4 regions of the Pseudoalteromonas spongiae UST010723-006 genome follow, and region 1 is predicted to be linked to each of the others. Evidence: predicted binding sites of a transcription regulator. Region 1 holds the regulator's gene; each other region holds the start of a gene.

Region 1 (7,319 bases):
AGTAGGTTGCAGTCCCAAGGAAGGCAAAAATACCTACTACATCTGTAACTGTTGTTAGAATTACCCCGCCAGCAAGTGCTGGGTCGATATCTAATTTCTTTAAAATAAGTGGAATTGTTACCCCGGCACAACCGGCGGCAAATAAATTCATAAACATCGCAAAGGCAATCACTAAACCGAGCGTGAAGTCCCATTGCCAAAGCGCTACTACCGAAGCTATTAACACCGCCCAAATCACACCATTGAGCATACCAATTGCAATTTCTTTACCAATTAACCAACGCTGGTTGGCATCGTTAATGTGGCCAACAGCCATACCGCGAATAACTAAGGTGAGTGTTTGGCTACCGGCAATGCCACCCATTGAAGGCACAATGCCGTTAAGTACAGCTAAAATCGGTAATATACCTAAGGTCGATTCAAAAAAACCTGCCACAAATGCAGCGAGGATTGCAGTAATTAAGTTTACGCCAAGCCACACCGAGCGGCGTTTGGTACTTTTTACAACGGGAGCGAAGGTATCTTCTTCGTCATCAAGACCCGCCATACTCATCATACTGTGTTCGGCTTCTTCACGAATTACATCAACAATGTCATCGATGGTAATACGGCCAAGTAATTGGCTGTCTTCGTCGACAACAGGGGCTGAAATCCAGTTATGACGTTCGAATAATTGCGCAACTTCTGACTCACCCATACTAACAGGGATTGCTTCAGATTCATTATCCATCACTTCACGTACAGTGAGTAACGGACTTTTTGTCAATAATGTCGCAAGCTGAATATCACCCAAAAACTTATTTTCTTTATCGACAACGTAAAGTTCATCGGTGCCTTCAGGCAATTCGCCTTTTAAGCGTAAATAACGTAAAACTACGTCGAGCGTGACATCAGGGCGAATCGTGATGGTATCGGTACTCATTAGAGCACCCGCGGTTTCTTCCTCGTAAGATAAAACAAATGTCGCGCGCTCTTGATCTGTTTTATCCATTGAGCCCAATACTTCTTGGTATACGGTATCGGGTAAGCTACGTAACACTTCTGCAAGGTCATCATCATCCATTTCTTCCGTTGCAGCGGCAATTAGCGCAGGATCCATTTGCGCGATAATGCCGTTACGCACATCTTCAGAAAGTTCTTCTAAGGTTTCACCTTGCAGATCAGGGTCAACCAATTGCCATAAAACAGTACGGCTTTTATGCGGTGAAGACTCCAACAATAAAGCAATATCACACGGTGGCATATGCGCTAACATGCGTCGAACATGCACAAACATGCCGCTACTTAGGGCTTTTGTAACCTCATGTAGTTGTGTTTGTGAGTAGTCTTGTTCTAGTGCTTCTGGCATGTTCACCCTATTATTTATTGAAGGTTGGAGTGAATGATTGCAACTCTTTGATTTATTAGAGTTAACTTACGTCTAACTTATTGTAGCATTATTGCAGAAAAATGTTTTAACTAAGTTAGCTGTTTATTCGTCTTCGTTAAACTTAGCTTGAATTAAATCGCCTATGGCAAGTAACGCTTGATCTTGGTCAGGACCCTCACAACGCACTAATACCTCTTTACCTTGCGAGCTTTCTAACAGCATTAAACCCAATACACTATCAGCTTCAGCCGTTTTACCGCCTTGGGATAAACTAATTTTCGCATCAAATGCCATTGCGAGCTTTGCTAGTTGGGTTGCAGCGCGAGCATGTAGCCCTAACTTGTTTTCGATTAAAAATCGTTTTTCAACTGACATAATAGTCGCTTATGCTTATTTGTTTACTTGCTCACGATGGTGGGCTTTTACGTTTTTATGGTGTTTGGCGAAGCTATCAGCCAGTGTTTGCGCTAAATAAACTGAACGATGCTGGCCGCCAGTACAGCCAATTGCAACGGTTAAATAGCTACGGTTATTACGCTCTAAATGCGGTAACCAAGTTTCAATAAAGGTTTGCACTTGCCATGCAAATTTATGAACTACAGGCTGGCTAGAAAGGAAGTCGATCACTGGTTGGTCTAACCCTGTTAATGGCTTAAGAGCAGGCTCCCAATGCGGGTTTGGTAAAAATCGGGCGTCAAAAACATAGTCAGCATGTTTTGGAATACCGTGTTTATAACCGAATGACTCAAACGTGATAATTAACTGATTTGATTTTTTACCGAGTACTTTCTCTCGTATGCTATCGGCAAGTTGGTGAACACTTAAGCCTGTTGTATCAATAAAGATATCCGCTTGTGAGGCGATAGGATCGAGCAGCTTTTTCTCAGCTTCAATGGCTTCTTCAAGGGAGATATTATTCAGTGATAACGGATGCAAGCGGCGCGTCTCTGAAAAGCGCTTAATTAGCGTGCTGTCATCGCTATCAAGGTAAAATAAGGTTGGTGTTGCAAAACCAGGTAAATAGTCGAGTACTTCTTCTATTTCCTCTGGCTCTTTAGTCATATTACGAGCATCAACACTCACTGCAATTTTGTCGTATTTATCTGAAACTGAGCGGATCAACGAAGGCAATAAATTAACAGGAATATTGTCAACAACATAATACCCGAGATCTTCCAATACTCTGAGTGCGACTGTTTTTCCTGAACCAGAACGACCACTGACTAAAATAAGTTGCACTTACATCTCCCTTAGTTAACTCGCCTCACTACTAATGATTTGATATAGCTGATGATTATTTTCAGCGTGACGTAGTTGACGGCAAAACTGCTTATCTTTTAGTTTATCAGCGATGGTGGCTAAAGTCTGCAAATGTTGCTGGCACTTTTGTTCTGGTATGAGCAGTACGATAAAAATATCAACGTCTTTATCGTCGATGGCATCAAACGGAATAGGTGACTGATTTACAATTAAAAAGCCAATGGTATTTTGTAGGCCATCAATGCGGCCATGAGGAATGGCGAGGCCTTTACCAATACCCGTGCTACCTAGTTTTTCGCGTTGCAGCAAGGCTTCAAGAAACTCTTGAGAAGTAATATCAGGGGCTTGCTGATGGGCAAGGTCGCTAATAAATTCAAACAGTCTTTTTTTGCTATTAAAAAGGACCGCGGTTTTAGCGCAGTCCTCAGCAATAATATCGGTTAATTTCATTTTAGTGGCGAGAAAGTTTCTCTTTGTGCTTAATTACTTGGCGGTCTAGTTTGTCGACCAGGCCATCGATTGCTGCATACATATCTTGATGCTCGGTAGAGGCAAACAATTCGCCACCGTTAACATGCATAGTAGCTTCTGCTTTTTGTGATAGTTTTTCAATATCTAGAATAACGTGCACGTTATTTATATGATCAAAATGCCTCTCTAGTTTTGCAAATTTGTTAGTGACATAGTCTCTTAAAGAATCAGTAATTTCTACGTGACGACCTGTTAAGTTTAATTGCATAAGCATTTTCCTTCTATTTGGTCTAGATCAGGCTCTTGCGCTGATTAGACGGTGGTATGGATAGCGACTCACGGTATTTTGCGATAGTGCGTCGCGCCACTTTAATTCCTTGTTCTGCTAGTAAGTCGGTAATCTTGCTATCACTTAATGGTTTAGCTGGATTTTCCGCCGCAACTAGCTTTTTGATCAGTGCTCGAATCGCGGTAGATGAACACTCACCCCCATTTTCCGTGCTAACGTGGCTTGAAAAAAAGTATTTAAGCTCATAAATGCCACGTGGTGTATGCATGTATTTTTGCGTTGTTACACGCGAGATAGTCGACTCATGCATCTCGACCATTTCGGCAACGTCGTTTAAAACCATAGGTTTCATTGCTTCGTCACCATATTCAAAGAATGCCTGTTGTTGTTCAACAATGCAATTGGCTACTTTTAATAAAGTATCATTGCGACTTTCTAAGCTTTTAATAAACCATTTTGCTTCTTGTAAATGGTTGCGAATAAACTGGCTGTCAGTGCTTGATTTCATCGAGCGAGTAAGCGCAGCATATTGTTCATTCACGCGGATCTTTGGCATGCTATCGTTGTTTAAATCAACGCGCCAGCGTCCTTTAATTTTCTTTACTGAAACATCGGGAACCACATATTCAGGTTCTTCTTTTATGATGCTTTCAGCTGGTTTTGGATTAAGGCTATGTATTAATGTTAAGACTTCTTTTAACTCAGGCTCCTTGAGTTTAGCCTTCTTCATTATTGTACGATAATCACGTAATCCTAAAAGTTCCATATGGTTTGAGATTACGCTCTTTGTTTCGTTTAGCCAAGGGGTATTTTTGTCGTACTGATTGAGCTGGATCAATAAACATTCTTGTAACGAACGAGCAGCAATACCAACAGGGTCAAAGAGTTGAACGCGTTTAAGTACAGCTTCAACTTCGTCTAGTTCAATTTGTTCTTGGTCGTCAGATTGCTGTACCGCTTCTAAAATTTCTTCGCTACTTTGTGTTAAATAACCTGAATCGTCTACCGCCTCAACAATGGTGGTTGCGATCATCTCGTCGGTGTCGCTGAACGGCGTTAAGCGTAATTGCCACATTAAGTAATCTTGCAATGATTCGCTGGTTGAGCCTTGATACACAGTATCGTTGTCAGGAGCTGGGGCGTTACTGACAGAAACAGGTGCGGCGCTGATATAATCATCCCACGACACATCCATAGCTAAATCGTCAGAAATATTCTCGTTGCTAAGTGCGTCGCTTGATTCTATTTCACTTTGGCTTGGCGCTGCTTCAACATCATCGCCATTTATTGATTCGTCTTTGTTTGACTCAGTGTTTTCGTTGTTTTGTTTATCGTCACTGTAGTCAATGTCTTCTTCAAGTAAAGGATTGGCATCAAGCGCTTCTTGAATTTCTTGCTGCAAATCTAACGTACTCAGCTGCAACAAGCGAATAGCCTGTTGCAATTGTGGAGTCATTGTTAGTTGCTGCCCAAGGCGAAGCTGTAAAGATTGCTTCATGTAGTTATTCTAATCCTTCTTTCGATTTCAAGCCGCTAGTTAACAATTCAATTCCAAATTTAAGGCCTATAACTATTACTATAGTCTGAATTGTTCACCTAGGTATACATCGCGTACTTTTTGGTTGTTTAAAACGTCTTCAGCTGTGCCAGATGCGATTAATTCGCCGTGAGAAACAATGTAGGCTTTTTCACATACATCTAAGGTTTCACGCACGTTGTGGTCTGTTATTAACACGCCAATGCCGCGATTTTTCAAATGCTCAATTATTTTCTTTATATCTATCACTGAAATAGGATCAACACCAGCAAAAGGTTCATCTAACAGGATAAATTTGGGGTTTGCGGCTAATGCGCGCGCAATTTCCACACGACGACGTTCACCGCCCGACAATGCCATACCCTGTGAATCTCGGATATGGCCAATGTTAAATTCTTCTAATAAATCATCGAGCGCTTCTTCACGTTGCACACGATTAAGTTCTTTGCGTGTCTCTAGAATCGCCATGATGTTTTGATACACAGTAAGCTTTCTAAAAATCGACGATTCTTGCGGTAAATAACCAATACCTAAACGGGCGCGACTATGCATTGGTTGCAATGTAATGTCATTATCGTCAATACGAATAACGCCATTGTCGCTCGGTACTAAACCAACAATCATGTAAAACGTCGTTGTTTTACCGGCACCGTTAGGACCAAGCAAACCAACGATACTACCAGCTTTCACTTCTAAGCCAACATTTTTTACCACTTGGCGTGATTTGTAACTTTTAGCCAGCTTTTCGGCAATTAATGTGCTCATTGTCCGCCTTGTTCATTTTGCGTATTGATGATGGTTTTTACTTGGTTAGTTGAGTTTTCAGCTTTTTTAGACGTCACTGTTTCAGCAGCGCGATCATAGATGATGGTATCTGCTGACATCATGTCGCCATTTTGTTGAAATTTAGCGCCACCAGACATTGTAAATAATGATTTAGCCACGTCATAAGTGACTTTTTTAGCACTTGCGACAATGATTGATCCATCTTCTTGTTCAGCACTAAATTTTACCGGATCACCACTGGCAATAAGTAATTGCTGGTTATCTCCTAACTCTGCTCGTTTATGTGCTTCAAGGTAATCGGCGGTGATGGTCATATTGCCATGCTTAATTTGTACATTATGGCGAAAAATACCGACATTTTCTTTTAAGCGAGCAGCTTGCTCATCGGCGTCAATCTCAAGTGGATGCTTAAGTTTGATCTGCTCAGCGATAGCGTGTCCACTTGTGATACACAAAGTGACAGCTAGTCCAGCGATTGACAGTAATTTCGTCATGTTATTGGTCATAATAAGTGGTCTTTGTATGGTTTATTAACTTAATAACTTGCTCTTCTAAATTAGCATTGAGGCCTTGTCCTTTAATTTCAAGTCCCGGACCTGTCATTTTTACTTCGGATTGAGAAGTCATTAGTTTGCTATTAATTAAATATTCTACGCTTGCCGCTTCAATTGTATTGAGCATGATATTGGGCGTTAGACTTTTGGCAATAACGTTTTGTTCCAAAATGAGCTTTTCGTTATTGTAGAGCGTGGCTTCATCGGCTGTGAGCTGCCACACACCTTGTTCTGAAAAAATAGTAAATTGTGGTTTTTCAAAGTGGGTAAACCCCAAATCTTGATACATCGACATTTTTCGCGCCATCACTTTATGGCTGACAGTACCAGATTCATTAAAGTTGGTTTGTTTTAAGTCGGTTGCAATGTAATCAGGAATACTGGCAACGTTTTCAACAATCGGTTTTGGTTCTTTGGGAGTAAAGAAGTAAGGCAACCAAAGCCAAACCATGGCAATGGTGAAAAGTATAGTAAGTGCAATACGCGCCGACATTAGCTGCTACTGCCTGCGTGGCTGAGTGTTTTGTCTTGGCTCAGCATAATTAAATCGGTCAGTTCTCTTACAGCGCCAAAACCGCCTAGCATGGTAGTTTTATAATCAGCGATGCGTTTTACCAGAGGGTGAGCATCATTGGTTGCTACGGCAAAGCCAACTAATTCCATTACGGGTAAATCAGGGCTATCGTCGCCAATATAAGCAATGTTTTCGTTATCAAGTGATAGCGTGTGCTTTAAGTTATTAAAAGCGACTATTTTATCTTCTTGCCCTTGATAGATATGCTGAACAGTAAGGCTTTTCATGCGGTTTTCCACAATCTTTGAGTTGCGCCCAGTAATTACCGCAACCTGTATGCCACTATTGATAAGCGACTTAATACCAAAACCATCTTTAGTGTGAAATGCTTTAAGTTCTTCGCCATCATTACCAAGGTAAATGCGACCATCAGAAAATACGCCATCGATATCGCAAATTAACAGTTTAATTTTGCTTGCTTTTGCAAATACGTCAGCACTAGTTTGTGCATATAATTCGTTAAAAAGCTGTTGTGATGC
Region 2 (7,319 bases), 510 kb from region 1:
ACCGGCAAGGCAACCACAAACCACACATCGCGACTGGCAAATAAAAAGCAACGCGCAAACGAGAGTAGGTTTACTTTTTTGCTTGATGAAAATACTTGGCTAAATTTCGGCTTAAATGATTTGGCCTCTAAACTTTGCTTTAACTGAGACGCAACCAATAAAGTGATGAATCCAAGTCCGCCAGCAAGTAAATACAAACTGTTTTGATAGCCAAATAGCGCCAGTAAAAAACCACCTAAAAAGAAACCACACCCTTTTAGTGTATTTTTCGACCCTGTAAGCAGTGCCACCCATTTAAATAGAGTGCTACTTTCATCGCTTGGCACAAGCTGTTTAATCGCTGTTTTAGCACTCATTTTATTGAGATCTTTGGCGATGCCCGATGCTGCTTGCAATATCATTACATAAACAACACTTAGCCACTGAGTTTGCGCCAGCAAAATCAGCGCGCTAATTTGCAGCAGCAAGCCACTAAACAGCGTGACTTTTAAACCAAAACGGGCGCCCAACCAGCCACCAAACAAATTGGTAACAATGCCAAAAAATTCGTAAAACAAAAATAGCATTGCCACTTCAATTGGCGAATAACCGAGTTTATGAAAATACAGCACCACTAGCATACGCAGTGCGCCGTCAGTTAAGGTAAATCCCCAGTAAGCTAGGGTAATTTGTATGTAGTCTTTAATTCCCTGACTGACTGTGTTTGATGCTGCTAACATAATTTAACGCTACGTGACGTGATAAACAAAACCTAAACCAAGGCGTTGCAACACCTTGGTTTAAGAAGAAAAGGTAAGTTAAGACGCGGCAATCATATTAACAATGTCATTCATGCGTGAGACATAGTTAATTTCGTTGTCGTACCAAGCCAACACTTTCACTAAATGCTTGTCAATTACTTGAGTCGACAACCCATCAACAATGGCACTGTGCGTATCGCCAACAAAATCAACCGAAACCAACGGACGCATTTCAATATCTAAAATACCCTTTAATTCACCTGATTTAGCGCACTCAAACGCATTGTTAATGTCTTCAACGCTGGTTGGTTTTTCAGTTTCAATTACTAAGTCCACCAAAGAGCCGCTTAACAGCGGTACACGCACAGCTAAGCCATCAAGTTTGCCTTTCAGCTCAGGGAAAATCGTCATAATGGCTGTTGTTGACCCCGAGCTTGTTGGAATTAACGATTCACCACAAGCGCGCGCACGACGTAAGTCTTTATGGGCTTTATCAACAATCGTTTGAGTATTGGTAATATCGTGAATGGTGGTCATTGAACCACGTTTTATGCCGACTGTTTCTTTTAGTACCTTTACAACAGGCGCTAGGCAGTTGGTTGTGCACGACGCTGCCGTAACCACTTTATGTTTATCTGCTTGGTATAAATCATGATTTACGCCATAGACTAAATTAATCGCGCCTTCGTCTTTTACTGGGCAAGAAACAAGAACACGCGCTAATCCTTTATCTAACAAAGGTTGAAATAGCTCCGATTTACGGTAAAGCCCCGAACAGTCAATCAATAAGTCAATATTATCAACAGGCAGATCAGTTAACTTTGACTCATGCAATAAGCTAATTTTCTGCTCAGCGACATATAAATGACTGTCATCAGCATGAATTTCATTGTCTTTAAAACGTCCTTGAACTGAGTCAAACGCTAGCAAGTGGGCAATCGCTTCGTTTGTTGCTGCGGGATCATTAATATACACCAACTGATGGTTTGCCTCAGCTAACACGATACGTGCTAATAATTTACCCATACGACCGAAGCCATTAATCGCAATTTTCATAATAAACAGCCTAACAATTTGAAGGTTTGAAAGAAGTTAAATCACGTTGCACTTGGCAATCGCTATTTAGTGTGTCGAGTGTTAGTTTCAATATCGCTAACAGCGGCTGGCTGAGCGATTCACTTAATTGATAAAAGCGCCATGTACCGCGAGTAACAGACTGCACAAGCCCTGACTTTTTTAAATAACTTAAATGGCGACTAACCGTACCTTGTGGCATATCTAAAACGGCAACGAGATCACAGACACATACCTCTTTATGCTCTAAAATAAGAGCCATAATTCGAAGGCGGGTCTGCTCACTGAGTGCTTTGTGAAATTGTGCTACAACCATAAATTCGCTTAAACATATATACGCATAAGCAAATATTAAAAGATGACAGATAAAAATCAAGAAAATAAACGGCTATTTTTTGGCTTAGATTTTAGTGAAGAAGATAAATATAGAATATTCAGATGGTTAACATCAAAAATTGAAAGCAAACGAAAGCCTGTATTAAAAAGTAATTTGCACTTAACCTTAGCTTTTTTACCGAATGTGCCAATAAAAACACAAAAAGCTTTAATTGAATTTGCGCACAGCTTAACGGTGTCCCCATTTAGCTTGCGCTTTGAAGAGACAAGCTTTTGGCAAAATAGTGGAATTTTTTATTTAAAACCAACAAGCCAACCCAGCTCATTAACACAGCTTGCCAATACATTACGCGATAAAGGTGAAAAACTGCAACTTTACACTAACCCGTTTGCCTATCACCCGCACGTTACACTAATACGAAACTGCAAACAGCCCCCTCAAACAATACAAAAAATCACGCCGTTTGACGTGACCTATAGTGAATTTAAACTCTTTCACTCGACGCGCATTAATAACCAGTTACGCTATATACCAATCGAAACATTTCCGCTAAAAACCGGCTAAGATAATTGGCGTTTAAAATCTTTAATCACGTTATTTAAGCTATTAATAATTTTTACATGACTATAGGCGAGTTCTTCAAACTTCATTAACGTGTCATCGGTGACTTCAGTTAACTTGCTTTCTTCGTCGTTGGTGAGTTCAAGTTGGCTAAAGATTTCAAAAAACTTAAGTGATTGGTGACTTTGAATTTGCTGGGTTTGTTCTGTAAAAAGCCCCATTTTTTGCTGTAAGTCATCTAGTTCGTATGCAATTTTTTTAAAATACAGTTGTTTTACATATTCTTGATTAAGCATATTAACTTGATGATTTGCACATTCAATATAGGCCGCTACCACATCTAAAATTTGCCCTTTTCGCACTTCGTCTTCAGGCATATTTTTAATTAAAATACAGATATAACTGTCTTTGAAAAAATATCGACGCCCAGCGTTAATAATACGCTCGTCTTTTTGCATTACTAATTTAAAAAGATCTTCTTCCATACCACATGCACGTGCATAAGGACTATCCCAGTAACTTATCTGACTATTTTCACTGTAAGCAATCGACGCCGTAAGCTCTAAGCTCTGTAAATACGAAAAAATATGAACTAAAAACTCGCTGTAGTTAGTGCAAGAAAGGCAGCCTTGAATCGCTCTTGCCGTATTACCCCACATAAAAGAATCAGACATTGCAGAAAATACCGCTGTGTTTGCCTGTTGCTCAGCCTCTTTTAGGGCATCAAACTCTTGCCGGTTAGCGAGCGCTTTTTTAATTTTAATTAATAGTAAAGGGGGAATAAATGCGCGTTTATCAATCCAATCGGCGGCACCTGCATTGAATGCATTCATTTTGACATCAAGCTCTTCAGATGCGCTGAGAAAAATTATAATTGGGGTTTTACCTTGTTTTTTAATATGATGAATAAGCTCAACCCCTTCGCCATCGGGAAAGTAGTAATCCAATACTATGACACTAAATTGAGACTTATCGCACAAGGCTTTCGCTTGCTCCAAGTTATACGCTTGTGACACTAGGTATTCATCGGTCAAGCTTGAGGCAACAAGATCATTTAAACAAATATCGTCTTCCGCAATTAGTAAGTCTATTTTCATAGTTTAAACACGTTAATAGCACCAGTACTAAGCATAGAATAATATTACAAATAAAAAAGCCCAACGCCATTAGGCATTGGGCTTTTGCGTGTTTGCAACTTAAACCAAACTAGCTGGTTAGATATTACCTCGTACGGTAACAAACTCAGGGTACGCATCTACACCACAATCGTGTTGGTCCATACCGTTAATTTCTTCTTCTTCGCCAACCCGAATCCCCATGGTTTTCTTAAGTACTGCCCAAACAATAAATGAGCTCACAAACACAAAGGCAAAGATTACTACTGCGCCAATTAGTTGATTTACAAAAGTCGCATCACTATTTGATAACGGCACTAACATAAGACCTAAGAAGCCGCATACACCGTGAACTGAAATCGCACCCACTGGGTCATCAATTTTAGCTTTGTCTAATGCCACAATGCTGAACACAACTAAGCTGCCACCTAGCGCGCCACCCAGCACCGCAAGTAACGGGCTTGGCGATGCAGGTTCTGCAGTAATTACAACAAGACCTGCAAGTGCGCCATTCAATACCATAGTTAAATCAGCTTTACGCCATAACACTTTACAAAGTAATAGTGCTGAGATTGCGCCAGCAGCCGCTGCCGCATTCGTGTTAAGTAAGATTTGACTCACTGCTGTGGCATTTTCTTTATCTGATAGCAGCAATTGCGAACCACCATTAAAACCAAACCAACCCATCCAAAGAATAAATGTACCTAGTGTTGCAAGCGGCAAATTAGAGCCCGGAATTGGGTAGATTTCACCATTTTTACCATACTTCCCTTTACGTGCACCCAATAATAATACACCGGCAAGCGCAGCCGCTGCCCCCGCCATATGTACGATACCTGAACCTGCAAAATCAACAAACCCCATCTCAGATAAGAAGCCACCGCCCCAAGTCCAGTAACCTTCTAATGGGTATATAAAACCAGTTAACACCACACAAAAAACTAGGAAAGACCATAACTTCATGCGCTCAGCAACTGCACCTGAAACAATCGACATTGCCGTTGCAACAAACACAACTTGGAAGAAGAAGTCTGATTGCAGTGCATGATCAGCATCTGCCGCTTCAGTACCAATCAGCATGCCCAATGACGGTAAAAAACCACCCTCGGCATTATCAACATACATAATGTTGTAACCAACAATCAGATAAACCGTACATGCTATCGCGTAAAGCGCGACATTTTTAGTTAAAATTTCAGTGGTGTTTTTAGAGCGTACTAGGCCCGCTTCTAACATTGCGAAACCCGCAGCCATCCACATTACTAAGATGCCAGACATTAAAAAGTAAAATGTGTCGAGCGCAAACTTTAATTCAACTACTGTGTTTTCCATGACATTCCCCTTAAATTGCCGCTTCGTCTAACTCGCCCGTACGAATACGAACAATTTGCTCTAGGTCATAGACAAAAATTTTGCCGTCACCGATTTTGCCGGTTTGTGCCACATTGGTAATTGCCTCAACCACACGGTCAACATTGTCGCTTTGCGTTGCAATTTCGACTTTAATTTTTGGAATAAAATCAACTTGGTACTCTGCGCCTCGATATAGCTCAGTGTGCCCGCGTTGACGTCCAAAACCTTTTACATCGACTACTGTCATGCCCTCAATGCCAAGATCTGACATCGCTTCTCTAACATCATCAAGCTTAAATGGCTTAATAATGGCGCTGATCATTTTCATAACGTGTACCTGTTGTTGTTTTTTATTTGTACTTACTAAATCCAACCTTTATGCCAATAATATTTTTTTATCTAATTCATAAAGTTATGTAATTTACAATGTGTTACAACAAAGTTAACGCACCACAAAGGTGCAGCAATAGTGGGTTTGTGAACGTTTTGGTGCAAAAAATGAAACAGCAAAAACTTGCTTTGGTGACCGTTTTTGACACAATATGCTATGTCTGAGTTAGCTGTTATGCTGAGCCGTACTAACTCAATGGAATAAAAAACAATAACAAAGGATATATAAGCAAATGGCTTATTGGGTTATCCAAGCTTTAATTGCTCTCATATTATTACTTGGCGGAATGTCAAATATAGACACCGACAAGGAAATGCATGGCCTTGCAAACACATTCGCGTATGCAGGCATACGCACTTTAAGCTTCTTTCTTATTACTCACTTTTTGATTCGCGCCCCCATTAATTTCTTACGCAACAAAGAAGTCGGATTTATGAAAGTCTTCATCTGTGGCTTAGTCTTTGTTACTGTTGGCTCATTTATAGGCAAGAGCATTCGCGATATAAGCAGAGACATGTTTGTGCCTATTGATAACGAAATTGCCTATTATCGAGCAAACCCCGATAAAGATCCGCTTAATCAGGTTAAAACAAACAGCGAAGTTGAAAAAAGCAAAGACATTCAAGATGAAACACCAACTAATGCGACAGCTAAATCTGAATTTAAAAGAGGTTTTAAAGAAGGGTTTGACCAAGCACAACTAAAAGCGCGAGAGGAACTTGAGAAAATTAATAGTGGAGACCAAGAAGCGATTGATCGTGCCTCTTCGAAACAATTAAAGTCTCAATTCGGTGCATTCCTTTTTTGGTTGTTTTGCTATCTACCGTTGTCAGCATTAAAACGTCGCTTCCAAGTTAAAACACAACTTAAGCAAAGTCAGATCGCATTACTAATGAGTCAGCTTAATCCGCATTTTTTGTTTAATTCATTAAACAGTATTCGCGGTATGATTTTCGAAGATAAACAGCTTGCTAAAGAGTTAATCGATAAACTAAATGAGCTTTTTCGCTACAACTTAACAGCAAATAAGCACCCTACGGTAAAATTAAAAGAAGAATTACGCATTTGTGAATTCTATCTTGATATTGAGCATATTCGCCTTGAAGAGCGCTTGTTAATTGAAATGCATGTAGATGAAACCTGCTTAAATATCAAAGTCCCCACTATGGGCATTCTTACGTTAATTGAAAACTCAATTAAGCACGGTATCGCTCCAAGGCAAGATCAAAGCCTGCTGATTGTTGATATTGCTAAACAAAAAAACCAACTTGTGGTGACCGTAAGTAATCCAATTTACACAGGCACCTATAAAGTCGAAAGCACAGGTACAGGGCAAGAAAACCTAATTAAACGCTTACAGCTAATGTATAACGAAAACGCCTCGTTAAACGCTGAGTTTAAAGACGATAAATATATCGCATGTTTAACATTGCCAATTTAAAAAGGTCAAAATCCGGTTATGAATTTCAGTTACATTCGAAATACCAGTCCTAACTATTGGCGATACCAAGGGCCGATCTTATTTGTATCAGCCTTAGTAACTCTCTTAGGTGTCTGGGGGATTTTTCAAGAACCTGACGGCCAAGAAATACCCATATTTCAACTTGGTTGGTACGGGGCATTAGCTCTCAGCACTTACCAGCTCATAATGATATTTGCGGCATTTCATATCGTGCTGCGCGGCGTTTATAAACACTATAAAACCTATGCTAAAACTAAGTGGAAACTGTTTTTACTGCTATTAGCTA
Region 3 (7,319 bases), 1.1 Mb from region 1:
AACATAATGATTAGATTTTGGCATTGCCGTTAAGTTAGGACATTGTAAAACCTCACGTACTTTAAATACGTTAATTCCGAACCGCTGCCTGCCTTTTAACTTAAACAGCAACAACTCCAGCCTGTTTTGACCTACGAGTTGCGTTCGCTGATTAACCGAATCTAAAATGCCTGCCATTTCAATCTCCTAACTTGAAGCAATGAAAAGGAATACTTCTTGCTTCTTTGTTATTGTACTACCGTATAACCTTGATGTGCCATAATTTTGACACTCGCTAGTTATACCTTGTTTTACCCATAAAGCATAGTCGAAACATTATGAGTTTGTTTAAAAAAAATCTTTATTTCTTTATTTTAATACAAATTGCTGCGCTTGCTATGACTTCACTCAAAGCAAAGGTTTACAGTAAGTTAGAATTGCAGCAAATCGCAATAGATTATGTTGCCGATAACAAACAACCCAACTCTAACCAACACCCTAATTCGCAGTTGTCGATTACGGCGTTACCGCTCGACACTCGTATTAAAACGCGAACATGTCAGCGCGAGTTGCAAGTAAGTGCCGCAAATCCTATCAATACTAATCGGCAATCTACTATAAAAATTAAGTGTTTAGACCAAAATAATTGGCAAGTTTTTGTGCATGTAAAGCAATTAGAGCTCGTTGAAGTGATTACGGCAGCAAAAGGGATCAGTAAAGGGCAACGAATTACCGCAAAACATTTAACCAGCAAGCAAGTTGCAAAACACTTAACGCGTTCGAATCAATTTAAATCGAGTACTAACTTAATAGGTAGCCGCAGTAAACGAAATGTTCGTGCGGGACAAACTATCAACTACAATTATATTTGTACTATTTGTAAAGGCGATAAAATTACTATTTTGGCAAGCTTTAAAGGCATGACAATTAAAACACAAGGTGAAGCGCTTGAAGATGGACGCATAGGCGACAACATTAGTATTCGCAATGTAAAATCTAAAAAGAAAATTCAGGCAAGAGTTTTAAACACTGAGCTGGTAATAGTCACAATTTAGCGCTGTACTCTAGTAGAAATTTCAGGTTAAATAAGAGGTTACAAATTTAATAAAAATAGTGCATTTTTTATTAAAGGTTGTACCCGAGATGCCGATACATAAGATGTGAAATCTTAGTAGAGAGAACTGTCATGGTTAATCAAATAAATCAAGGCTCAAACAGCCAAGCAAACGTCAGGCTTGAAAGCTCTAAGCAGCAAGCGTCTGAAACTGCTAATAAACAAGTGCAAGTGAATACTGCTACTGCAAAGGCAACTAGCGATTCAGTGAGCATTACACCGCAAGCTCAACAGCTTAAAAAGCTAAATGAAAAAGCGGAGCAATCATCAGGTATTGATGAGAAAAAAGTAAACGAGCTTAAAAAAGCGATCGCTAACGGCGAATACAAAATTGATGCAGAGAAGCTTGCTGAAAACATCAATAAGCTTGAATTTAAACTTTTCGGTCGATAGTTTATGAATCTAGAACAGATATTAGCGCAACAACTTGATGAGTTGAATACTATGGCTGACATCCTAAAGCAGGAATTAGAAGCTATAGTTGCGCGCGATCATGAATCGTTGATATCTGTTGTTGAAAGCAAAGTTGCATCGTTGCAGTCCATTCAGCAACGTGACCAACACATTGCCAAATTAATCGATCAAGACGGTATTGATAAAGCTGAATATCAGCCAACAATCAACCAAATTAATCAGGTATTAGCTGACTGCAAAAAACAGAATGATGTGAATCAAGTAGCAGCAAATCAAAGCCAGATTGCTTCACAAAAATTAAAGAATATCCTATTTGGTAAAAGTCATACCGGATATGACAAAACGGGCAAATCTTTCTCTCTACCTAACCCGATTGCTCGCGGGCTAAAAGCGTAATTTGAATTTACTAATAAAAAGTAACCTGCTAGTAGTAGGTTACTTTTTTAACGTTTCTTGGTTTAGTTTGACCAATATATAAGTCATGTACCAATTTCATATCTAGCTCAACTTCTGTTGCATACGTATCACCCACAGCGTAGCTTTTTGTTACTTTCGCACCACGTACAACACCTTGTACACGTACTTTCAAAGTATCATTACTAGCGATAAGGCCTTTAACGCTCGTTTGCGCGTCAACTTTTTGTCCGTAGACTTGTTCCGCGAGCTCACGATAAGCCTCAAGCTTTGATGCCTTCATTGCCATAATCGATTTTTGCTCTGTTGTTGTACCGGGTTGCAAACTGATCGGTGCATACCCTACCGCATACAGCACCGGGTAGTTATCTGGTGTTTGGTATTCATATTCAATATGTTTATCAAACAGTTGGCTACAGCCACCTAATAAATATAAGCTCGTTATCAGAGTTGATGTTTTGAAAATTGATTTCAACATATTGCCACCATACAAATGCATATTACATTTGAATTAGCAATTTTCGCGCCACTGTATGGTTTGGTACAGAAATTGAATATACAGACTAAGGTTTAAATTGAGAGCTGCGCTATGCGACATCTAGTATTACTTCTTTTTATTGTGAGCTTTTCGTCTCATGCAATTTGGTATGAATCAACCGGTCAAGCCAAAATACGCAACGGTAATGTTGAACAAGCTCGAATGATGGCAACCGAAAATGCTATTCAGCAAGCTCTACTTTTTTCAGGTGCGCAAGTTACTAGTCTACAGCAAGTGGTAAATGGCATTTGGCAAACACCAAGTACCCAAGTTTACTCTCATGGAGCAATCGATCAGATTGAAGTAATTGATGAAATTCAATCAGACAACACGCTCTCAATTACACTAAGACTTGATATTTTAGATAATAGCGAGACTTGCCAAAATTCATCGATTAAAAAGAATGTAGCTTTAACAAGAACCGGTTTCAAAACTCCGAGCCATGCAACTTATGGTCAAATTTTTGAATTACCAAAAGCATACAGCGAAAAGCTCGTAAAACATTTGTATCAGTTTACCCATTTATTCAACACAAAAGCCGATATTAACCGTAAGCTTAATACCAAAAACCTGTTCACCGCGCATTTTGATGCCAACTCAAGCGCGCTTATTCAACAAATTGCCGACCAAAATAACAGTCAGTTTGTCTGGATATCGCAAATAGAAGACTTATCTCTTGGTGAGCAACAGAGTTCATCGTTAGCATTTTGGCAAAATAAAGCTTATGAACGTTTTTTCTCGATCAATACGGCGCTATACAATGGCTTAACTGGCGAACTGCTGAAACAAACACACTACGATACATTTGCCACCTGGCAAACCAAAAAAACAGCCCGTATCGATGTGAACAGTGAAAAATTTTGGACCATGCCTTATGGACAAGCAATATCAGATATCAACTTAAAGCTTGGCCAAGATTTAGCAAGCTATCTTGCCTGTATTCCAGCGCAAGCACGTATTTTAAGCGTCGATCACGATACCGTGATCATTAGCCTTGGCGCTGAGAATAATCTAGTGAAAGGACAAAAGCTGCAAATTGCACTGCGCAAAGGGTTTAATCAAAAGCAGCTTATTATTAATACTGATTACCAGTTGAGAGTCACTCAGGTAAATCAAAACACCGCAATTGCCCAAGTGATAGGCGACAAACTCCTGGCAAACGTACAAATTGGTGATTTGGTTACGTTAGCAAGCTTCTAAGGAGCTAGAGCCAAGAGAAGCTTAGCATTTAGTATTAATGACCAATAACTCGGGTTAACCGCGTAACGCTCAAGAAATACTTTAATCACATTGCTACATAACAATAAAAGATAGCTCGATTTAAAGATTATTTAATGACGTTCAAATAACAATTAAAAAGGCGGGTTAAAACTTAATAGCCGTTAATGGCGTTCCCGGCAGGAGTCGAACCTGCGACCCTTCGCTTAGGAGGCGAATGCTCTATCCAACTGAGCTACGAGAACAATATCATTTATTCAAGATTATCAAAGAGTAAAAAGAGAAAGCAAGCCACTTATAGGAAACAAAAGTTTACCTTTGCGTGCTATTCATCAAATGCAACACTGTATGGGATTGTGTATTTGGCACTGGCTATTATACGCTGGTCACTCAAGCTAGTAATGCGAGAGTTAATCACCACACCGTTACTTTTATATAGTAACGTACCACTTAACACGGCATTTATAACACCTTGAGAGTTTAGTTGCTTAACATCACGAGAATAGGTGTAATCACCATTACCATCTATGCGAACAACTGGCATGACTTTATGATCTACTACATTTAAACCATATGCCTGAACTTCTGTCAGCATCGATTCAGCAAGTTGATTTCCAAATCGACTTGCATACTGTAGGTTATCATCTAAATCGACAAATGATGTTACGGCTAAGCGAACCAGTTCTGGCTCTGCATCAAGGTTGGCCATCAATTTCATTGCGATTTGTTCCGCATATTCATCAAGCAAATAGTCATTAATTGGTGCAATTCGATTCGCTGGTTGATGTTGTGCAACAGGATACACTTTTTTCTGTTCTTGAGATTGTTGCACTGTAGTTTGACAACCAGAAGCAAGTATTGCTACTCCCGCAATTAAATGTTTCATAAATACTGCCCTAACCTTTTCGTAACGGAATACCATCGTTGTTTTTGGTATTTTGCAGTGACTTTATCGCATAATCTGGCACGAGCCCTTGCGCTGACGCCACGACTGCTTTTGATTTTATGCCAATGATTCGTGCATTGACTAAATACCCCTTCTGATGCTTCGTTAGGGTACCTGATAACACATAATCTATTGGTAAATCCGAACGCAACTCCATGTAGTCCCGACTAAAAATATAGTCTCCTTCCGTACTCACTCGGAAAAAATCAGTGGTCTTGTAATCCAAAACAGGTAAACCTAGCTTATGAATTTCATGAATAAAACTTTCAGCAATCTGATTACCAACTAAATTAGTTTTTTGTAAATCACTATCAAGCAATACGAAACTAGTCACAGCAATTGGGGTGCTTTGGTTAACGTATTTAACATTATCCGCAAGTTGATGCATTAATCCTCGCACATAATGGTTAATATTTTTAATTTCTTTAACCGTCCCCTTATTCGCCATAAACGAATCTGCACTGTAAGCTTGAAAGCGACTATCTACTTGCTCTGTTGTTTCGTCACTAGCTGCAACCGTTGTATTGTTACCCAATGTAGTACATCCAACCACAACAGCAGCTATTGAAGCGACTCCGATTGATTTAACCATGCGAACCTTCATTAGTATGTACTCCTATAAAGTTTTCCATCACGTAACGATATCTTGCTTTGCTGCCAATTAACGTTAGCTGGGAACATTTCGGTTGCTGCCGAAACAACCCGTTTATCAGATAAGTCTATTAATCTTGCACTCACTAAAAAGCCCGTTTCAATCTTGCTGATTGTACCTGTTAAAAAATAATCAACAGCCAAGTTATCAGACAACTGTGATTTGTCGCGTGTCAGCATAATGTCTTGGGTATCGGCAATTGTGATATATTCTGAAGTTTTAAATTCTATAACGCTTGCACCAACTTGCGTAAAAAGTGTCTGTAGACTTGCCTGAACTTGATTGCCAAGGGTCATCAATTGCGGGTCTTGTTTATCTTTGAGATCTTGCTCCGGCAAGAAGGTTCCCACTGCAATGCGATTATCTGCATTTAACTTAGGCATGGTATCAAACATAGTTACGGCAAGCTGCTTTGCAAAGCTATGCACATTTCGTTCAGATACATTGGTTTGATTAAATACTTTAGCTTCAATTGGTTGTGTGATTACAGGCTCACTTGAGCAACCCAACAGTACAAGGCTAGTAAAACCAATGCAAAAAATTTGTTTCATTTGTGACACCTTCAAACACATTGACATCACAAAAATAAAGCAAAAAAAATGCCACTTTGAAGTGGCATTCTCAAAAAGCATTGAAAAACTAAAGTAACGACTGAATATGCGCCTTTAATTCATCTTTAAGGTCATCACGACGCAGTGCATATTCAATATTAGCTTTCATATAGCCAAGCTTTGAGCCACAGTCGTGGCTTTTACCTTTCATGTAGTAGGCATCGACTTGCTGCTCTTTCATTTGCATTGCAATGGCATCGGTAAGTTGAATCTCATTTCCAGCGCCCAATGGCGTTTTCTTAAGGAGCGGCCAAATGGATTTATCTAAAACGTAACGCCCTACCACAGCAAGATTAGAAGGCGCTTCATCGCGCTTTGGCTTTTCAACAATATTTTTGATTGCTGTACTGCCACCAGGTAGTAGTTCATTGCCGTTAATATTCACAATACCAAATTTATCGACGTCTTCATCAGCAACCTTTTCAACCATTATTTGACTGTGGCCAGTTTCATTGAAACGGGTAATCATGTCGGCAAGATTATCTTTATTTAAGTCGCAGCTCGCGTTATCTAAAATTACATCAGGTAACACCACGACAAACGGCGCATCGCCGACAATTGGTCTGGCACACTCAACAGCGTGCCCTAACCCCTTTGCTTCACCTTGGCGTACGTGAATAATCGTTACATCTTTTGGACAAATCGCCTGAACTTCTTCAAGTAATTGACGTTTAACACGGCGCTCTAACGTCGCTTCCAACTCAAAGCTCGTATCAAAGTGGTTTTCAATCGAGTTTTTACTCGAGTGCGTTACCAATACGATTTCTTTGATGCCAGCTGCGGCAACTTCTTCAACAATGTATTGAATTAATGGTCTGTCGACGATCGGAAGCATTTCTTTTGGAATAGCTTTGGTTGCTGGCAACATACGTGTGCCTAAGCCTGCTACAGGAATGACTGCTTTCATTATTATTCTCTTCCTTAATTGTAGTTATACGGCAAATGGGTATTTAATCGCCTCGTGATATTGATAGCCTTCCACCGTAAAATCATCGGTAGTCACCCATGTTTCAATATCTTCTAGCGTTTTAATATTTGGGTTAATGGTTAAGCTTGGTGATTCAAACGGCTCGCGTTTTAGCTGCACATCACGCATTAACTCAAGTTGGTTTTCATAAATATGGGCATTTACAATTTTATGGTACGCCTTACCCGCTTTTAATCCGCAGATTTGTGCCATTAATGCTAATAGTACAAAACACTGAATCTGATTGAAGTTAAGACCAAGCGGCACATCACAGCTACGCTGGTAAGATGTTAAGTAAAGCGTATCACCTAACAACGAAAAGGTATGAGTATGCATACATGGACGTAAACAGCCCATATCAAACTCACCTGGATTGTAAAAAGTTAAGATTTCGGCGCGATCATCAACGCCATTTTTAAGGTTATCAACAATTTTTTTCAGCTGATCAAGCGTTGTACCATCAGGC
Region 4 (7,319 bases), on a different replicon from region 1:
CGATTCTGCAGCTGTTCCCTATAACGAAACCATTTTCATTTTAGCTAAAGCAGCGCATTCGTATATTGCCTATGGTTTAACTGGATTGATTGCGTTGCATATTCTGGGTGCGTTTAAACATCACCTGTTGAGTAAAGATGTCACCTTATTGCGCATGCTCGGGCGCGCTTAAATTCATTTTGCGAAAAATGCTGTAAGGCTTAGGGCCAACACCCAAACGGCGCGTCGTTGTTTGGGTGTTTTTTATGGTCGTAATACTTCGTAAGCGATTTAAATTGGTGTTTTTGCAATCTTTAAAACGTTGCTGGGTGTTTTGATGTTAGGATGACGTCAATATTAATGCTGTAAATCAAGGACGAAACTCGGTGTCATCAGTTCAAATTGCTCGTTATATTGTGAGTTTTAGTTGGTTGTATCACGGAATTTTTCCAAAACTAGTGCATATTGCGCCACTTGAAAAATTAATGACGGCGAGTATCGGGTTTTCTGAAGAAACCTCTTACTTCATCACAAAAGCCGCAGGAGTCGGGGAAGTGTTGTTCGGTTTGCTTATTTTTGTTTTTTTATCGTTCAAAACTGCTTTTATTTTTCAATATCTTAGCGTTATGTGGTTTATTATTGTTTGTTGCGATTTTACAGCCGACGTTACTGATTGAAGCATTTAATCCAGTTACAACGAATATTGCGATAATTGGTTTAAGCCTCATTTTACTTGCAGACTTAAACCAATCCAAAAACGGTGATAACGCCCAAGTGTAACGGAACACTATTACGTAACTGTATGATCACTCATTATTAATTTCGTGTTTTTTCATTAATTTGTAAAAGTCGGAACGGTTTCGTTGTGCCAGTTTTGCAGCTTCAGACACATTGCCACCAGACAGTGCTAACACCTTTTGAATATAGTCATATTCAAACTGACGTTTGGCTTCATTTAAACCAACAAAGGCGTTATGCGTTTCGTCTGAATCAGGCAATGCGTTTGCAACAACATCTTCGGTAATAATATTTCCGGCGCTAATGGCAATACAGTGTTCAACGATATTGTGCAGTTGACGCACATTACCCGGCCAATCGTAACTTAGCATGCGCGTGATACTTTGTGGATTAAATTGTTTGGCATCGTCGGTGAGTTTGGCTAAAAATCGCGTGGCGAGCAGGGGGATATCATCTAAGCGTTCTTTTAAGCTCGGTAAGGTAATTGAAACCACATTTAAGCGATAATACAAATCTTCACGGAATTGATTATCTTTGACCGCTTGCACAATATTTTTATGGCTTGCCGAGACCACACGAATATCGACTTCTTGTTCAACTTGGCTGCCAACCGGACGAACTTTTTTCTCTTGTAACACCCGTAATAATTTAACTTGCAAATCAAGCGGCATATCGCCAATTTCATCTAAAAATAAGGTACCGCCATTGGCCGCTTGTACTAGACCTTCTTTATCGCTTACAGCACCTGTGAAGGCACCTTTTTTATGACCAAATAACTCTGATTCAAGTAAGTGACCTGGCATTGCACCACAGTTAATAGCAATAAAAGGACCGTTGGCTTGATTACTGGCTAAGTGAATGGCTTTTGCTGCGACTTCTTTACCGCTACCGCTTTGACCTTGAATAAGGATATTAACCTTACTGTTTGCCAGCGCTTTTATTTGCTGCACTAATTGGTGCATTTTTTCACTTTGGTAAATGAGGCCATGAAAGTTATCTGGCTCAACACTGCTGTTTTGGCTTACTTTGCCGGCAAGCGTTTTTTCAATCACATCAAGCATTTGTTGGCTATCGATAGGTTTTGTTAAAAAGCTAACAAACCCTTGGTGCATGGCATCTACCGCATCGGGAATAGAGCCATGTGCCGTCATCATAATTACTGGCATGCCAGTGTAAAATTTTTTGATTTCTTGATTAAGAGCAAAGCCATCCATATTCGCCATTTTAAAATCGGTGATCACTAAATCAATGGCGGTTTGCTTTAACAGGGCAAGTGCTTGATTACCATTTTCAGCCACAGTGACATTATATCCGTTGCCTTCAAGGCGAATCGCAAGCAGTTCTGCAAGCGCAGTGTCATCGTCAACCAGTAATAAATTGGCAGCGCTAGCCAAATGTTTCATAGGTGTCCTTTATTGTGTTCTGTTTTCTGAAAGAGAGGTTTCAAGGCGTTGTTTTTCAATGTCGACTAGCTTTTGTTTAAGTTCAATTAATTGCCTTTGCAGCTCGAGCAATTGTTGCTCGTGTTTTTGAGCTTTTGAATCTGAATAAAAGTTAGTGATCTTTTGTTTTCGTAAGTTTTCCGTATGCCAAGTTAGCGAATCAAACCAAACCACGTAATCATTTGGCCATAACGCGTTGGTTTTAATTTCTTCAATCAGTTTTAACTGTTTGTTGGTAGAGGTTGTTGTACAGTATTCACCAATAAATGTTTGTAACGCCTCGTTTTCAAGAGTTGGATGTGTTGGCGCTTGAGTACAATTTGCAAGCAAGGCGCTTATAACCGCGGTAATCGGTTGATGCGTTTGTTCTACCGCTTTATTTGTATTTGTTGTCGGCTGAGTGTGTTCACTGTTATTTTGCACAGGTGGTGTACTTGTACATGCGACAATAAACAGTGCCGCACTTAACTGTGTAATGAGTTTAAATATCTTCATTGGCTTGGGAATGTAATTAGTATGTTTGCACCTGAGTCTGTTTCTTGCCATGTGATATCGCCTTTTAATTGATTGACGCATTCTGACACAATGGCAAGCCCTAACCCAGAACCTTGCTTGTTTTTATTGTGTTCGCTTTGGTAAAAAGGCTGAAAAAGTAAGTGTGCTTCTTCTTGATTAATGCCTGGTCCGTCGTCCGCCACGTTAAGTTCAATGGTATTATGATTTTGTCTAATGTAAATATCTACTGTGCTCGTCGCATGATTTAGCGCATTGCTGACTAGTTGCGTAAGGATCAATTTACACGGTAAGTGAGGTACCTTATTTGTAGCGCTAATGTGCCAACATATAGCGATGTCCTTATTCGCAATAGTATCACTTAAGTGACGGTTAATTTCTTCTTCAAGTGTGTTGAAAGAGGTGACCTGTTGTAATCCGTCAGGGTGGCTGGCTGCACTGTAATTAAGTAAATCATCAATCATGCGTGCAAGCTTTTCTACCGATTGTTGCATTATGGTTAGAATTCTACCTTGTTTATCACTTACCTCGCCAAGTAAACCGCTGTTTAATAAGCTGCTGCCTTCATTAATCGAGGCTAGCGGTGTTTTCAGTTCGTGTGTGACATGACGTAAAAAAGTTTCCTTTTGTTGTTGCACGCGTTTTAGTGCCAAGCGAAGCCAGTCAAGTCGCCTGCCAAGTTGTTGCAGCTCATGGCTACCTGATAATTTTATCGGCTGATCTAACTGCCCCTTACCTACATCAGATAACACGGTTTCAACCTGATTGAGTTGACGACAAATGCGAAAGATTAAAAACGAACTAATAATCACTAATATCGGCAGTAACACAATAAGGCCAACAACAAACTCGGTTTGTAACGACTTAAACTGTTCATTTTTATTTGCTAGGCGGGTATCTAGTGTGTCATCAAAGTTGGCATCAAGTTGTTTAAGTTGCGCCACCAGTTGCGCAAATTCGTCAGCGCTTTTTGGGTCTAATAATGTCGCGTGTTGCAATTTAGCAACAAAATCACTTTTCGCGAGTTTTAATTTTAGTAATTCGATGCGATTTTGCGTGGTTTGCCATTTTTGTTCGATACTAATTTGTAATTGTTCACTCTTTAACAGTTGGTTGTTTTTGAGCGCCTTTTCAATGCCATTTACGTCTGCTTTTATATAATTGTACTCGAGTATAAGCTCCTGATTTTCATCGTAAATAATAAGCGTTTCTTGCTGGTGTTTCGAGATGCTGGTGGCATACCACAGTGTAAGCAATACGATCGGAAGTACACCCACTAACATGGCAACTAGCGCTTGTTTTTGTAACGACTGAGAAAAAAATTGTTTCACTAAAAAAAACCTTTGCAAATACAGGCTGAACCGAACAGCTTTTGTTCGATTAAAAGTAGAAATTAAATTAGTTGTTGCAAAATTGCGACAATATAACCAATTGTTTTATAAAGATAAAAATATGATGGCTGTTTTGTTGTTGCAATTTAGCAACAAATAAACAGCTTATTTTCGAGCGAAATACTTCAAAAATATCCTATCTATTTGTTTTATATGCTTTTTTAAAAGTTGGCATCATGTTTGTAATAGTCTTAGCGACAATGCGAAAGCATAAAACGAGACTAGCTTAACAAATGTATTTTGCGTTAAGCAAAAATTTAACAGACATCCAAATATAGGGAGAAATACCCATGAAGATTAGAGCAATTGCATATTTAACAGCAGTACTTGGTGTAGCAGCATTTAATACACAAGCAAACACATTATTTGATGAGCTTGACCTTAACAAAGATGGCTTCATTTCTGAAGTAGAAGCAGCTGCAAACAGTAAAGTAGCTGAAGTGTTTCAAGAGTTAGACACAAACGAAGATGCGCAAATCAGCAAAGACGAATTTGCAGCATTTGAAGGCTAATAAACGCCTTACCACTTAATAATAGGGAAGTGCGCTACTTTCCAATCAGTTTAGATATTCAAAGTTAAAATGAAAGGAAGTTCCAAATGAAAAAATTAGTAATGTCAGTATTTGTTATTGCAAGTTCATTCTCAGCAGTTGCAGCAGACGATTTCGCAACACTTGATAGTGATAGCAATGGTGCAATCAGCCAGCAGGAAGCGGCACAAAATGAAGCACTTTCAGAGCAATTTAAAACACTGGATGTTGATGGTAACGGCGAGCTAAGCAAAGACGAGTTTGCAGCATTTAAAGGCTAATCCGTACCAGGGGAAGTGCGCTACTTTCCAACGTTAAGTAACAAACCCAAAGTAAAGATGAAGGAATTTAAAATGAAAAAATTAGTAATGTCAGTATTTGTTATCGCAAGTTCATTCTCAGTAGTTGCAGCGGACGATTTCGCAACACTTGATACAGACGGTAACGGTTCTATCAGCAAAGACGAAGCAATGCAAAACGTATCGCTAGTTCACCAATTTGCTGACTTAGATGTAGACAACAGTGGCGAGTTAAGCAAAGAGGAATTTTCGAAGTTTAAAGCGTCATAAGTTTAAAGCTTCTTAAATATCCCGTTTTACAGTTGGGCTCACTTAACTCCTTGTCAATCAGTATGCCGAGTGAGTCCAACTTTTTTTATTAAATCAAGTAGTGAAGTGAAATGAAAAAAGCCTTAGTTATCGCAATCTCAATGTATGTAATGTTATTTGCCACCGTAAAAGCCGTTGCAGATGAAGAGTTTGCTTTGTTCGATTCTGACAACAGCGGTACCATCAGCGTAGACGAGGCGAAACGCAATCACGCACTACTTGAACAATTTACACATTTAGACCGTGATAATAATGGCGAATTAAGTCCACAAGAATTCGCCAGATTCACAGGATAACCCCGTATCAACCCTCCCTAGTGCGACCTGAACTATTTTTTGTTGGACATGAATACTTTTACGGTCGCACTATTTTCACATTAAAAGTGCTTTTGCTTTTGAATTGGCTTATGTAAGCTGCTTATAACATCTTAGTTTTATGAGCAAAATCATGACGCCAGCAATTAAAACAGCAGAAAAAGCGAAGATAGATTTCTCCGTACACCAGTATGAACACGACAGCAGTGTTGCATCTTTCGGGTTAGAAGCCAGTGAAAAGCTTGGCGTATCTGCGGCCACTGTGTTTAAAACGCTGGTAGCAAGCTTAGATAATGGCGAGCTGGTTGTCGCGATTATTCCTGTCGATCGAAAATTAAATCTAAAAGCTGTGGCCAAGGCGAGTAAAGCAAAAAAAGCCAAAATGGCCGAACCGCTCGATGTTGAGCGTTCAACCGGTTATGTACTTGGCGGCGTAAGCCCACTAGGACAAAAGAAACGTCTTAAAACCCTGCTTGATGACTCAGCTAAAGCACAATCCACTATTTATGTGAGCGCCGGTCGTCGCGGTTTGGAGATTGAACTTCAACCAAGTGATCTTTTATCACTGACTAATGGACAGTTTGTACCATTAAAAGCCGAATAACTCCTATCTAAGGTTTATCCCGAACCGTTATTTGTCATTGAAGTTTCATAATTCAAGGCCATTATTTATGCTTAAATAATCTGGACTATACCAGATTGGAAAAGATGAAATGAATGAATACTTGTTATTGACGCCGGGCCCACTCTCAACCAGTAATACAGTAAAGCAAGCAATGCTTAAAGATTGGTGTACCTGGGATGACGACTATAACATTGAGATTGTGCAGGCGATCCGCGCTAAACTCACAGCACTTGCAAGTAATACTGATGATTTTACGAGTGTTTTAATGCAAGGAAGTGGTACCGCTAGTGTTGAATCAGCACTTGGTAGTTTAATTAAAAACACCGATAAACTGCTCATTATTAACAATGGTGCTTATGGTAAGCGTATCGCCGAAATTGCAAATTACTTAAATATTAATGCGCAGGTAGTAAATTTAGATGAAACCCAGTTACCAAATATGGCTGAGGTTGAAGAGCAGTTACAAGCGCACAGTGATATTACTCATATTGCAATGGTGCACTGCGAAACCACCACGGGCATGCTTAACCCCGTTGCAGAAATGGGCGCGCTTGCTAAAAAGTACCATAAAACCTTTATATTAGATGCAATGAGCAGCTTTGGTGGTATTGAGCTTGATATGGCTGAACTTAACATAGATGTGCTTATAAGCTCTGCTAATAAATGTATTCAAGGTGTACCGGGGTTTGGCTTTGTGATTGTTAAAAAAGCAATTATTGAAAAGTGCCAAGGCATTGCACGCTCGCTTAGCTTAGATTTGTACGCGCAGTGGAAAACCATGGAAGATCATAACGGTAAGTGGCGTTTCACGTCGCCGACTCATGTGGTAAGAGCTTTCTATCAGGCGCTTTTGGAATTAGAAGAGGAAGGCGGTGTTAAAGCGCGCTATAACCGTTATAAAGAAAATCAACAGCGTTTAGTTGATGGTATGCACGCACTTGGATTTGAGACCTTGCTAGCGAAAGAGCTGCATTCGCCGATTATCACCTCGTTCTATTCACCAACCAGTAATAAATACAATTTTGCTTTGTTTTACAGTGCGTTAAAAGAGCAAGGGTTTGTAATTTATCCGGGTAAAGTATCAGATGCTGATTGTTTTCGCATTGGTAATATTGGCGAAATTTACCCTGACGATATAACGCGATTACTTAGTGCAATAAAGCGCAGCCGATTTTGGTT

The links. The regulator sigma-54, encoded in region 1, starts transcription at its own class of promoters, with help from an activator protein. The targets are predictions, from matches to a motif close to GTTGGCACGNNNNTNGNNT.
Region 2: a site for sigma-54 is predicted at 5,548-5,566, ahead of PSPO_RS10945 (P-II family nitrogen regulator). Genes of this name have one in related genera too.
Region 3: a site for sigma-54 is predicted at 2,434-2,452, ahead of PSPO_RS03860 (LPP20 family lipoprotein). Genes of this name have one in related genera too.
Region 4: a site for sigma-54 is predicted at 4,231-4,249, ahead of PSPO_RS19110 (EF-hand domain-containing protein). Genes of this name have one in related genera too.

Annotation. Positions count from the first base shown of each region.
Region 1 covers NZ_CP011039.1:2,863,569-2,870,887, reverse strand. Annotated here, with positions in the region: gene mgtE (magnesium transporter) at 1-1,348, opposite strand, end outside; gene PSPO_RS13215 (HPr family phosphocarrier protein) at 1,472-1,744, opposite strand; gene rapZ (RNase adapter RapZ) at 1,760-2,608, opposite strand; gene ptsN (PTS IIA-like nitrogen regulatory protein PtsN) at 2,624-3,079, opposite strand; gene hpf (ribosome hibernation promoting factor) at 3,081-3,368, opposite strand; gene PSPO_RS13195 (RNA polymerase factor sigma-54) at 3,391-4,887, opposite strand; gene lptB (LPS export ABC transporter ATP-binding protein) at 4,966-5,691, opposite strand; gene lptA (lipopolysaccharide transport periplasmic protein LptA) at 5,688-6,206, opposite strand; gene lptC (LPS export ABC transporter periplasmic protein LptC) at 6,208-6,759, opposite strand; gene kdsC (3-deoxy-manno-octulosonate-8-phosphatase KdsC) at 6,759-7,319, opposite strand, start outside.
Region 2 covers NZ_CP011039.1:2,354,057-2,361,375, forward strand. Annotated here, with positions in the region: gene arsJ (organoarsenical effux MFS transporter ArsJ) at 1-719, opposite strand, end outside; gene PSPO_RS10920 (ArsJ-associated glyceraldehyde-3-phosphate dehydrogenase) at 798-1,796, opposite strand; gene PSPO_RS10925 (ArsR/SmtB family transcription factor) at 1,807-2,130, opposite strand; gene thpR (RNA 2',3'-cyclic phosphodiesterase) at 2,173-2,715, shown strand; gene PSPO_RS10935 (response regulator) at 2,712-3,809, opposite strand; gene PSPO_RS10940 (ammonium transporter) at 3,927-5,159, opposite strand; gene PSPO_RS10945 (P-II family nitrogen regulator) at 5,170-5,508, opposite strand; gene PSPO_RS10950 (sensor histidine kinase) at 5,804-7,012, shown strand; gene PSPO_RS10955 (histidine kinase) at 7,031-7,319, shown strand, end outside.
Region 3 covers NZ_CP011039.1:822,115-829,433, reverse strand. Annotated here, with positions in the region: gene PSPO_RS03880 (chemotaxis protein CheV) at 1-177, opposite strand, end outside; gene flgA (flagellar basal body P-ring formation chaperone FlgA) at 318-1,034, shown strand; gene flgM (flagellar biosynthesis anti-sigma factor FlgM) at 1,166-1,486, shown strand; gene flgN (flagellar protein FlgN) at 1,490-1,903, shown strand; gene PSPO_RS03860 (LPP20 family lipoprotein) at 1,932-2,399, opposite strand; gene PSPO_RS03855 (flagellar assembly protein T N-terminal domain-containing protein) at 2,511-3,659, shown strand; tRNA gene PSPO_RS03850 (tRNA-Arg) at 3,846-3,922, opposite strand; gene PSPO_RS03845 (FlgO family outer membrane protein) at 4,003-4,563, opposite strand; gene PSPO_RS03840 (FlgO family outer membrane protein) at 4,574-5,215, opposite strand; gene PSPO_RS03835 (FlgO family outer membrane protein) at 5,227-5,826, opposite strand; gene galU (UTP--glucose-1-phosphate uridylyltransferase GalU) at 5,915-6,793, opposite strand; gene PSPO_RS03825 (thymidylate synthase) at 6,818-7,319, opposite strand, start outside.
Region 4 covers NZ_CP011040.1:1,084,671-1,091,989, reverse strand. Annotated here, with positions in the region: gene PSPO_RS19135 (cytochrome b) at 1-172, shown strand, start outside; gene PSPO_RS19130 (DoxX-like family protein) at 366-656, shown strand; gene PSPO_RS22015 (hypothetical protein) at 619-759, shown strand; gene PSPO_RS19125 (sigma-54-dependent transcriptional regulator) at 786-2,120, opposite strand; gene PSPO_RS19120 (hypothetical protein) at 2,130-2,654, opposite strand; gene PSPO_RS19115 (sensor histidine kinase) at 2,651-4,003, opposite strand; gene PSPO_RS19110 (EF-hand domain-containing protein) at 4,354-4,575, shown strand; gene PSPO_RS19105 (EF-hand domain-containing protein) at 4,662-4,874, shown strand; gene PSPO_RS19100 (EF-hand domain-containing protein) at 4,947-5,162, shown strand; gene PSPO_RS19095 (EF-hand domain-containing protein) at 5,273-5,497, shown strand; gene ybaK (Cys-tRNA(Pro) deacylase) at 5,649-6,119, shown strand; gene phnW (2-aminoethylphosphonate--pyruvate transaminase) at 6,229-7,319, shown strand, end outside.